One region of the Enterococcus sp. DIV0756 genome, then DNA from elsewhere that is predicted to be linked to it. Evidence: a T-box and tRNA genes for the amino acid it is inferred to sense, from the RefSeq annotation. Region 1 holds a T-box; the other regions hold tRNA genes.

Region 1 (3,280 bases):
TACAGGTGCGTGGGTATTAGTAAAATTCTGAAAATAGACGATGTATTGATCGACGTGCGGCCATTTTTGATGCATCATGTCGATTTCTTTATGGAACTGTTGAGGCAGCGGATCGCTTGGCGCAACAATCATATCGCCAGAACCAGATACGCTGCAGAAGGTACAGCCGCCATGGGCAACCGTACCATCACGATTGGGACAATCAAAACCGCCGTCGACTGGAACTTTAAAAATTTTTCCGCCAAATTGCTGGCGTAAGGCGTAATTCCATGAATGGTAACGTTTGGTTGGGTCATCAGTATATTGAAAGGTCATTTAATTTCTCCTAATCGCTTTTAAATCATAAACGATTTTTTTCTCTTTGTAGTAAGGATAGGTGAATAACAGCCAGCTGCTCCCTAAAAGTACACCAGCAAGAACATCACTAGGATAATGAACTCCGAGATAGACGCGACTGATTACAATACTTAAGATCAATATGCCAACAATGATCTGAGCAATCAAGCAGGATTTTTTTTCTTTAAAGAATAAAGCCATGACAAAAATTAATGTGCCATATAATAAAGTGCTTGCTGTTGCGTGTCCACTAGGAAAACTAAAACTGTGTTCCGTCACCATATGAGGTAAGAGTGTCGGACGCGCACGATGGAAGAAAAGTTTCAATAAATGATTGCCAATGCCACTAATTAACGCCATATTAACAGCCAGCCAAAGAGCAGTAATTTTTTGCTTATTGAAATAAAATAAACCGACAAAGACAACTGATAGAATGACAACAGTAATTGGATTAGCAAATTTTGTCACCCATAAAAAGTAGCCGTTCATTTGCGGATAGAGTTGATGGACCGCATAGATGATGCCGCGGTCAAAACCATTTAACGTTTCTGGATAAAAACGGACGATGTAACACAGTGCCGCAAAAAACAGCAGGGTAAAGCTGCCGATTAATTGATAGATTGATTTATTTTTCATTGTTTTCTCTGATTCATCCTTTCTAAACAGAAGTATTATATCATGTTTCGACTAATGGACAATTTTTTCAGTGATTTCTTAAGGGGAATTCAATTGAATATTGTTTTGGAATCTGCTAAGATGAAACTACTTTGAATATTGTTGCTTGGAAGAGGAGTAGTAGAAACGAACGCATTTCAGAGAGCGCACGGTGCTGAGAGTGTGTATGCGAGACATTCGAACTTACCTCGGAGCATGATCGAATGATCCGGTTAAAGACCGTTATTTCTTTTGAGGTCTGTCGTTGGACAGATAAAAATAGGTGGTACCACGTTGATAACGTCCTATGAGAGTTTTGAGAACTTTCATGGGATTTTTTTGTATCTAAAACGAATAATTCAATTTAGGAGGAACAACATGAGTTACGATCACAAAGCGATTGAGAAAAAATGGCAAAAATATTGGGCGAAGCACAATGTTTTTAATACCACAGATGATCCTGAAAAACCAAAATTTTATGCCTTAGATATGTTTCCTTATCCATCTGGACAAGGCTTACACGTAGGACATCCGGAGGGCTATACAGCGACGGATGTCATTTCACGGATGAAAAGGGCGCAAGGCTACAATGTGTTGCACCCAATGGGCTGGGATGCCTTTGGTCTGCCGGCGGAACAATACGCGCTAGATACAGGAAATGACCCTGCAGAATTTACCAAGAAAAATATCGAGACATTCAAACGTCAAATTAATGCGTTGGGCTTCAGTTATGACTGGAATCGGGAATTAAATACCACAGATCCTGATTACTATAAATGGACACAATGGATTTTTGAACAAATGTATGAAAAAGGATTGGCTTATGAAGCGGAAGTGCCAGTCAACTGGGTACCAGAATTAGGTACGGTTATTTCTAATGAAGAAGTTATTGATGGGAAAAGTGAACGTGGCGGCTATGATGTCATCCGTAAACCAATGCGTCAATGGATGCTGAAAATCACCGCCTACGCGGATCGCTTGCTGGATGATTTGGAAGAACTTGATTGGCCAGAAAGTATCAAAGAGATGCAGCGTAACTGGATCGGTCGTTCAATTGGTGCAAATGTACGTTTTAAAATTGAAAATAGCGAGGAAACATTTACTGTCTTCACTACGCGTCCGGATACGTTGTTTGGAGCAACCTATGCAGTGCTGGCTCCAGAATTAGATTTGGTACAAAAAATTACGACACCTGAACAAAAAGCCGCAGTGGATGCTTATATTGAAGAAGCGTCTAAAAAATCAGAATTGAATCGAACCGATTTAGCGAAAGAAAAAACCGGAGTTTTCACAGGCGCTTATGCCATTAATCCAGCAAACGAGGAAAAAATGCCGATCTGGATTGGAGATTATGTCTTAGCTTCTTACGGAACTGGTGCGATTATGGCGGTTCCGGCTCACGATGAACGAGATTATGAATTCGCGAAAACGTTTGGTTTGCCGATCATTCCTGTACTTGAAGGTGGCGACGTAGATAATGAAGCGTTCACCGGCGATGGTCCGCATATTAATTCTGAATTCCTGGATGGACTAAACAAACAGGATGCGATCGATCAAATGGTGGCTTGGCTAGAAGAACATGAATGCGGGAAAAAAGAAATCAGCTATCGATTGCGTGACTGGTTGTTCTCACGTCAACGCTATTGGGGCGAGCCGATTCCTGTTATCCATTGGGAAGACGGGACAACTGGCTTAGTTCCTGATTATGAATTGCCATTGGAATTACCGAAAACGACAGATATCAAACCAAGTGGAACGGGTGAATCTCCACTAGCAAATATTGAAGAGTGGGTCAATGTCGTTGATCCAATCACTGGTAAAAAAGGACGTCGTGAAACTAATACAATGCCGCAATGGGCAGGAAGCTCTTGGTATTACTTGCGCTTTATTGATCCTCATAATAAAGAAGCGCTGGCGGATTACGATAAATTAAAACGTTGGATGCCCGTGGATCTTTATATTGGTGGTGCCGAGCATGCAGTATTGCATTTGTTGTATGTTCGTTTCTGGCATAAATTCTTGTACGATATCGGTGTTGTACCAACCAACGAACCATTCCAAAAATTGTATAATCAAGGGATGATCTTGGGCCAAAGCTTCCGTGATAGTCGTGGTGCGCTGGTACCAACAAATATGGTAGAAAAACGTGATGGTAAATGGTTTAGCATTGAAAGTGGCGAAGAGCTAGAAGAAGCACCTGCAAAAATGAGTAAATCATTGAAAAATGTTGTAAATCCTGATGATGTCGTAGATAAATATGGTGCTGATACCTTACGGATGTATGAAATGT
Region 2 (3,280 bases), 2.8 Mb from region 1:
ACTGCTAACTACAGATGGTGGTCATTACATCATTGATCTTCATTTAGAAGTCATCGACGATCCTCACGCTTTAGCCGCAGAACTGGATACGTGTGTCGGAGTTGTAGAGCATGGATTGTTCATTGACATGATTTCACGTGTAATCGTTGGCACACCCGAAGGTCCTAAAATCTTGGAAGTTCCAAAGATTTAGTAAAAAAATCCCTTTAAAGCTTGTGTTTTGATAAAAAACACACTCAATTTAATGGAAATCACGGCAGAAACATTGTACAATGAATCAGGAATTGAAAATTTCAGAAATTTCAAAAGGAGAGAATGTTATGCCAAAATTAGTTTTTTCTCGTCACGGCTTAAGTGAATGGAACAAATTGAACCAATTTACAGGCTGGGCAGACGTTGATTTGGCTCCAGAAGGTGTCGAAGAAGCAAAAGAAGGCGGCCGTAAAATCAAAGAAGCAGGAATTGAATTTGATGTAGCTTACACATCTGTTTTAACTCGTGCGATCAAAACTTGTAACTATATTCTTGAAGAATCTGACCAACTTTGGGTACCAACTGTAAAATCTTGGCGCTTAAACGAACGTCATTATGGTAAATTACAAGGCTTGAACAAAAAAGAAACTGCTGAAAAATATGGTGATGAACAAGTTCATATTTGGCGTCGTTCATACGATGTATTGCCTCCATTAATGGAAGCAACTGACGAAGGTTCTGCAGCTCAAGATCGTCGTTACGCAATGTTAGACCCTCGCGATATCCCTGGTGGCGAAAACTTGAAAGTTACTTTGGAACGCGCATTACCTTTCTGGCAAGACGAAATCGCTCCTGCTTTGAAAGACGGAAAAACTGTTTTGGTTGCTGCACATGGTAACTCTTTACGTGCATTAGCTAAACACATCGAAGGTATTTCTGACGAAGACATCATGGACTTAGAAATCCCAACAGGTCAACCACTTGTTTATGACTTAAACGATGATTTAACCGTTGCTAAAAAATACTATTTATAATTAATTTTCTCCCGACTCTCTATAATGAGTCGGGATTTTTTATTATGATCAGTATTATTATGGCGCATTTTAATTTTTGTGCTAAAATGAAAAGGTACTTTAATTGCGGTCGTGGCGGAATTGGCAGACGCGCTAGCTTCAGGCGCTAGTGGTAGCAATACCGTGGAAGTTCGAGTCTTCTCGGCCGCATAACAAGATACGCTAAAAGAGCAAGACAGAAAAATTTCTGTCTTGCTCTTTTACTCATGATTCAAAAAACTTGCTACTTTAGTTGCAATCAAATCAATCGCTACGTGATTTTCGCCACCCTCTGGTACGATGATATCTGCATAACGTTTAGTTGGCTCGATGAATTGATGATACATCGGTTTTACCACTGTCAGATATTGATCGATTACCGATTCCAAGGTTCGACCGCGTTCGTTCATATCCCGCTTGATCCGACGAATAATTCGTATATCGTCATCCGTATCGACATAAATCTTGATATCCATCATATCACGTAAACGTTCATCCTCTAATATTAGAATTCCTTCTAATATAATGACTTCCTTTGGTTCTTGGACATAAACCTCATCACTGCGTGTATGAGCTACATAATCATAGATCGGCACTTCCACCGATTGATATTCTATTAAATCCTTTAAATGTTCGATTAATAAATCCGTATCAAACGCAAACGGATGGTCATAGTTCGTTTTTAATCGTTCTTCAAAGCTGATACCGCTTTGGTCTTTGTAATAAGAATCATGCTCCAGCATCATGATCGAATGATCGGGAAACCGATTGTAGATCGCGCGGCTGACACTTGTTTTTCCACTTCCTGAACCGCCCGTTACACCAATAATGATCGGCTTGTTTTTCATGCAAGTAAAACCTCTTTCGTTTTTCATTAGTCCTATTATAGCGAAACATGAACAAAATGCTATAAAAAACTTAAAAATCTTCCAAAATCTGATAGAGGTCGGTTAGTTTTTTAATCTGGAAGGTTGGTTTGATTTCCTTCGCTTCATTTCCAGAAGGGTTCATCCAGATCGTATCAATCCCAGCGATTTGGCCACCTTTAATATCTGATGTTAAAGAATCGCCGATAATCACCGTTTTTTCTTTCTCCAGCTTTGGAATCTCCCTAAATACGATATCGAAGAATTCTTTCATTGGTTTGTGAACACCCATCTCCTCAGAAATAAAGAATTTCTTGAAATAGGGCGCTAAGCCAGATTTTGTTAAACGTTGGTGTTGTGTAGCGGATACTCCATTAGTCACTACGTAAAGATCCTTTTTGTAACTCAGGTTTTCTACCACTTCCAAACTATCCGCTATCAATTGATGTCCCTGATTCAAATAGTGGCGGTAGCGTGCCTCTGTTTCTGGTCCATCCACTTCTCGTTCGTATTGCTCAAAAAATAAACGAAATCGGTTATCAAGCAATTCTTGACGAGAAAGTAGTCCCGCTTCATGATCACGCCAAAAAGCCTGATTCATTTTTTTGTAATGATTTTTTACTGTTAAGGATGGCTCTACACCCATATCTTGAAACAGCCAGCTTAACGCCTGTTCTTCTGCTGCTTTAAAATCCAGCAACGTATCATCAATATCAAATAAAATTGTTTCGTATCCCATCTTCAAACCTTCTATCTAAAATATGATTTTAATTGTTGCAGCTCAGCAAGTGTCAGTGAACGATATTCTCCCTCTGCTAAATCTTCTGGTAACTTTAATGGTCCCATCGCTAGACGTGTTAAACGCGTTACTTTTTTCCCGCAAGCCAAAAACATTTTTTTGACTTGGTGAAACTTTCCTTCTTTAATCATCAGCAAAACTTCTGAGTTGTCGGGCTCTGAATGCACTATCTCTAAATACGCTGGCTGACAACGTACCCCTCCGTTGAAAACAATCCCTTTTTCAAAAGCCTTCACATCCTCAAGCGTCACGGCTTCATTGATTGTAGCCCTATAGGTCTTTATGACTTTTGCAGCTGGCTGCAGAAGGTCGTACCCTAGTTGCCCATTATTAGTTAAGAACAATAACCCTGTTGTGTCGCGGTCTAAACGTCCAACTGGATATAAATCAGCTGGGCGTTCTTCCTCTTTTACCAGTTCGGTTGCTGTTTGAAACTTGCTGTCTTTTTTCGCAGTTACAACACCTGCTGGTTTATTCAACAAGTAATACACGTGATTCGTTTGCAGCTTCTTTCCATTTACCTGAATCTCATGAATCTGACTATCGACATTTCGTTGTGGATTCAATTCTATTGTTCCATCGACTAAAAC
Region 3 (3,280 bases), 1.5 Mb from region 1:
TTTATTGCTGGTATTCGTAAAAATTTGTTGTCCTATCAAGAAAAGATTTTGATCGGCGAAGTCTGGGAAGATGCATCTAACAAGATTGCATATGATACTCGTCGCAAATATGTTTTTGGCGATCATTTGCAGGGAGTGATGAATTACCCGTTGCGTCAGCAAATTTTGGATATTTTAAAACAATCGCGTTCATTACAAGATATTTGTGAGGAAATGATTCGCTATCAGGAGAATTATCCAGCGGACTTTTACTACAACCAATTAAACAATATAGGTACCCATGATACGGAGCGTATTCTAACGATGCTTGATGGTTCTGTTGAGGCTTTGGATCAGGCCTGGGGGTTGATGTTTATGATGCCGGGAATCCCTTGTGTGTATTATGGGGACGAGGCTGGATTAACTGGTGGCAAGGACCCAGATAATCGAAAATTTTTCCCTTGGCAATCGATTGATCCAAGACTATTCAAAAATTGTCAGAAATGGATTGAACGAAGAAAGAAATACGATGTCTTAAAACATGGCCAATTTTTCCCATTTTATTCCAAAGTGCAGCAAATCTTTGGGATCATTCGCTATTCAGGAAATGCCTATGTAATCTATGCGATCAACTTGTCTGATCAAGAGCAAAGTCTAAACGTTGGCGAACTTTCAAGTCCATGTGCTTATCGTGGAGAGTATGCTGTTTTAGATCGGATATTAGAAGGTGAAATTCTGGCGCCTAAAGGTAGCTTGTTCATGTATGATGCGGAATAAACGGCTGTTTTTCTGTTTCATAGGAAATTAAAAAGCATTTTTTCCGCTTTTATGCTAAACTATTGCTATATCAGAACAATGAGGATGATTTTATGCAAACGTACACCAGAAAAAAGTGCCGCTTTCCTGCTTTTGATGATGAAGCAGGTGTTAAAATAGTACAAACCAATCAACGTGTCTTATTTGATGGACAAGATGATTTGATTACAAGTTATCGCCTTGAAGCGAAAGATATTTTTGAACGTCAGCTACCGAAACCAAAACGAACCAGACGTGTTAATTTAGACGATGAACCAAGAAGAGAATTGGATCATCATAAAGCTAATTTGCCTAAATACAACGATCATAAAGAATCAAAAAAAGTAAATTTATTTGAAGAACGGAAACCAAAGGAACCGACTCAGTCGACCTTTAACACTCGAAGTGCTCGAAACGGCCGTAGTGCCACACCGTTTGCACCAAAGTATGTGCCTTCTTCCTTGATTCCTGATACACCAGCAGATGCGATATCGCCTAGAGAATTGATGAGCCGAATGGAAAAAGCACCTCAATCCTACATTTTATTTGCGTCTGAAAATGAAGAGCAGTCTCCAGTGATGGAAAGAAAAAATTCACGTCAACGGTTGGATCGTTCATTAAGAGGAATTATGCAAGAGGACAATTCACAGATTGAAAACAGTAAATATTTTCACGATTAAGACAGAAGGTGCCTTTGGCAGCCTTCTGTTGTTTTGCCAGTCCAACTTTCAACAATGAAGTAGAGATTTATTCAAGAGGGTTAGTATGAGCTTCCTTAAAAACAATTATTGGATGAATGGCAGGATAAAACAATACGAAATAACGGCACCAAGGAGAGAGAACAATGAATCCATTTGAAGAAAAAATTCGCCAGTTAAGAGCGGGAGAAATTGAGAAAATCGAAGTAACTAAAGATGATTTCTTTTTATTCAGAGAAGCGTGGATCAAACAAGAAGACAAGAAGTTTTTCCGTGGAATTGCGGGACTTAAGGGCAACATTACCTATGTTTATGATACAACGATTGTTTAAACTATTGACTTTTTAACGTCAGCTCGGTATCATAAATAAGGTTCTGCGCGGCGGTGTTGGAATTGGCAGACAAGCATGACTAAGGATCATGTGAGAGCGATCTCGTGTGGGTTCGAGTCCCATTCGCCGCATTAAAATGAGGATGACTCATAATTGTTCAGTATCCAGAAAGAAAAATGAGATGTCATAAACAGTTGCTCAAATTTTTGACTTAGTTTTGCAGATGCTGCTTGTGACTCGTCGTTTATTCGTTAAAGGAGCTGATCCGAAAGTCCAGAGACTTTTGGGTCAGCTCCTTCTTTTTAGCGAAAAGTGTTGGACTCGGTTTTTGACAGCAATACTTTTCATTTCAATTCAAATATTTTAGCTATTTCGAACGCAAGAGTTGCTTGTAAAATCATCATCGGCTAAAATTAAATTATTAAAAATGTGAATTTGCATATTTTGGAGGAAACGGTAATGGAAGCGATCGGTCAAGTCTTAAAAGATTTTAGGAAAGAACATGGCATGACACAAAAAGACCTTTCTCAAGGGATTTGTTCACAAAGTGTTTTGAGTCGAATCGAAAACAATGAAGAGATTCCTAATATTATTGTGATCCAGCAGCTTTGTCATCGATTAGGAATTACGATCGACCAATTGATGCTTGATTTTCTCCCAGAGGAATTATTCCTGCGTAAGTATTTCAACAAAATGTTTATGTATTTGCGAATCGGAAAATATTTAGAGATTCGTGCAACGTTGGACTACTTAGATGAACGCCAAATCACTCATCTAGATAAGGATCGTCAGCTAGCTTGCTTTTTCAAAGGAGTATGTGCCTACTTTATTGATGAAGACGCGGAAGCCGCTTTAGCGTTTGTCACTCAAGGACTTGCAATCTGTGTATCCAAAAAATACGATGGGTATTTTGATAGTCGTATTTTACTTTTAAGTTTTGCTGGTAAAATGAGCTCAGTCTTAGGGCGTGTGAATGACGCACATAGTTACTACAATCAAAGCTTTGAATTATTCAAAACGATGATGGCGGATTATTCCGAACGGAGTGAATTAAGCAACCTCTTTGTGAACTATGGAACTTTTTTAGTGAAGCAGGACCGGCTGGATTTAGCTGAAAAGGTTGTGGATATGGGGCTGAAATGGAATCGTCAGCAATGCAGTTACTACAAGTTGAAGGAGCTTTTGGAACTAAAAGTTCTTATGTTAGAAGCACGTGATGAGATTCATTTGTTGATCAATTATCGGAAAATGCTACGTGCTTTGGAAAAGATAAAAGATTTGTAAATGGTCTACACCATTCTTGACTTATAGTGGATTCAGGAGTAACTTTAAGGTACTAAGAAAAAAGGGAGAGCTCACAATGAAAACATTTATTTATGCTGACAAATTCTTTTTAAACTCTGGTGTAAAAGGTGAAGGTTATTTAGATGTCACTGATGGCATTTTTGGATCATATACGAAGGAAAAACCAGAAGG

Evidence for each region. A T-box is a leader RNA that pairs with one kind of tRNA and senses whether it is charged. The one in region 1 lies ahead of leuS (leucine--tRNA ligase), so its partner is inferred to be a tRNA-Leu.
Region 2: it has a tRNA-Leu gene. The T-box ahead of leuS (leucine--tRNA ligase) is inferred to sense a tRNA for this amino acid. The anticodon was not compared.
Region 3: it has a tRNA-Leu gene. The T-box ahead of leuS (leucine--tRNA ligase) is inferred to sense a tRNA for this amino acid. The anticodon was not compared.

What each region holds. Positions count from the first base shown of each region.
Region 1 is NZ_JBIOLF010000001.1:2,988,946-2,992,225, reverse strand. Features, by position in the region: gene IGI44_RS14295 (TIGR01212 family radical SAM protein) at 1-315, opposite strand, end outside; gene IGI44_RS14290 (phosphatase PAP2 family protein) at 316-972, opposite strand; T-box leader at 1,110-1,301, shown strand; gene leuS (leucine--tRNA ligase) at 1,369-3,280, shown strand, end outside.
Region 2 is NZ_JBIOLF010000001.1:193,242-196,521, reverse strand. Features, by position in the region: gene rpiA (ribose-5-phosphate isomerase RpiA) at 1-193, shown strand, start outside; gene IGI44_RS00945 (2,3-diphosphoglycerate-dependent phosphoglycerate mutase) at 321-1,007, shown strand; tRNA gene IGI44_RS00940 (tRNA-Leu) at 1,113-1,196, shown strand; gene udk (uridine kinase) at 1,247-1,873, opposite strand; gene IGI44_RS00930 (YjjG family noncanonical pyrimidine nucleotidase) at 1,944-2,630, opposite strand; gene IGI44_RS00925 (16S rRNA pseudouridine(516) synthase) at 2,642-3,280, opposite strand, start outside.
Region 3 is NZ_JBIOLF010000001.1:1,532,710-1,535,989, forward strand. Features, by position in the region: gene IGI44_RS07415 (glycoside hydrolase family 13 protein) at 1-756, shown strand, start outside; gene IGI44_RS07420 (hypothetical protein) at 849-1,454, shown strand; gene IGI44_RS07425 (hypothetical protein) at 1,619-1,804, shown strand; tRNA gene IGI44_RS07430 (tRNA-Leu) at 1,852-1,935, shown strand; gene IGI44_RS07435 (helix-turn-helix domain-containing protein) at 2,264-3,088, shown strand; gene nagA (N-acetylglucosamine-6-phosphate deacetylase) at 3,165-3,280, shown strand, end outside.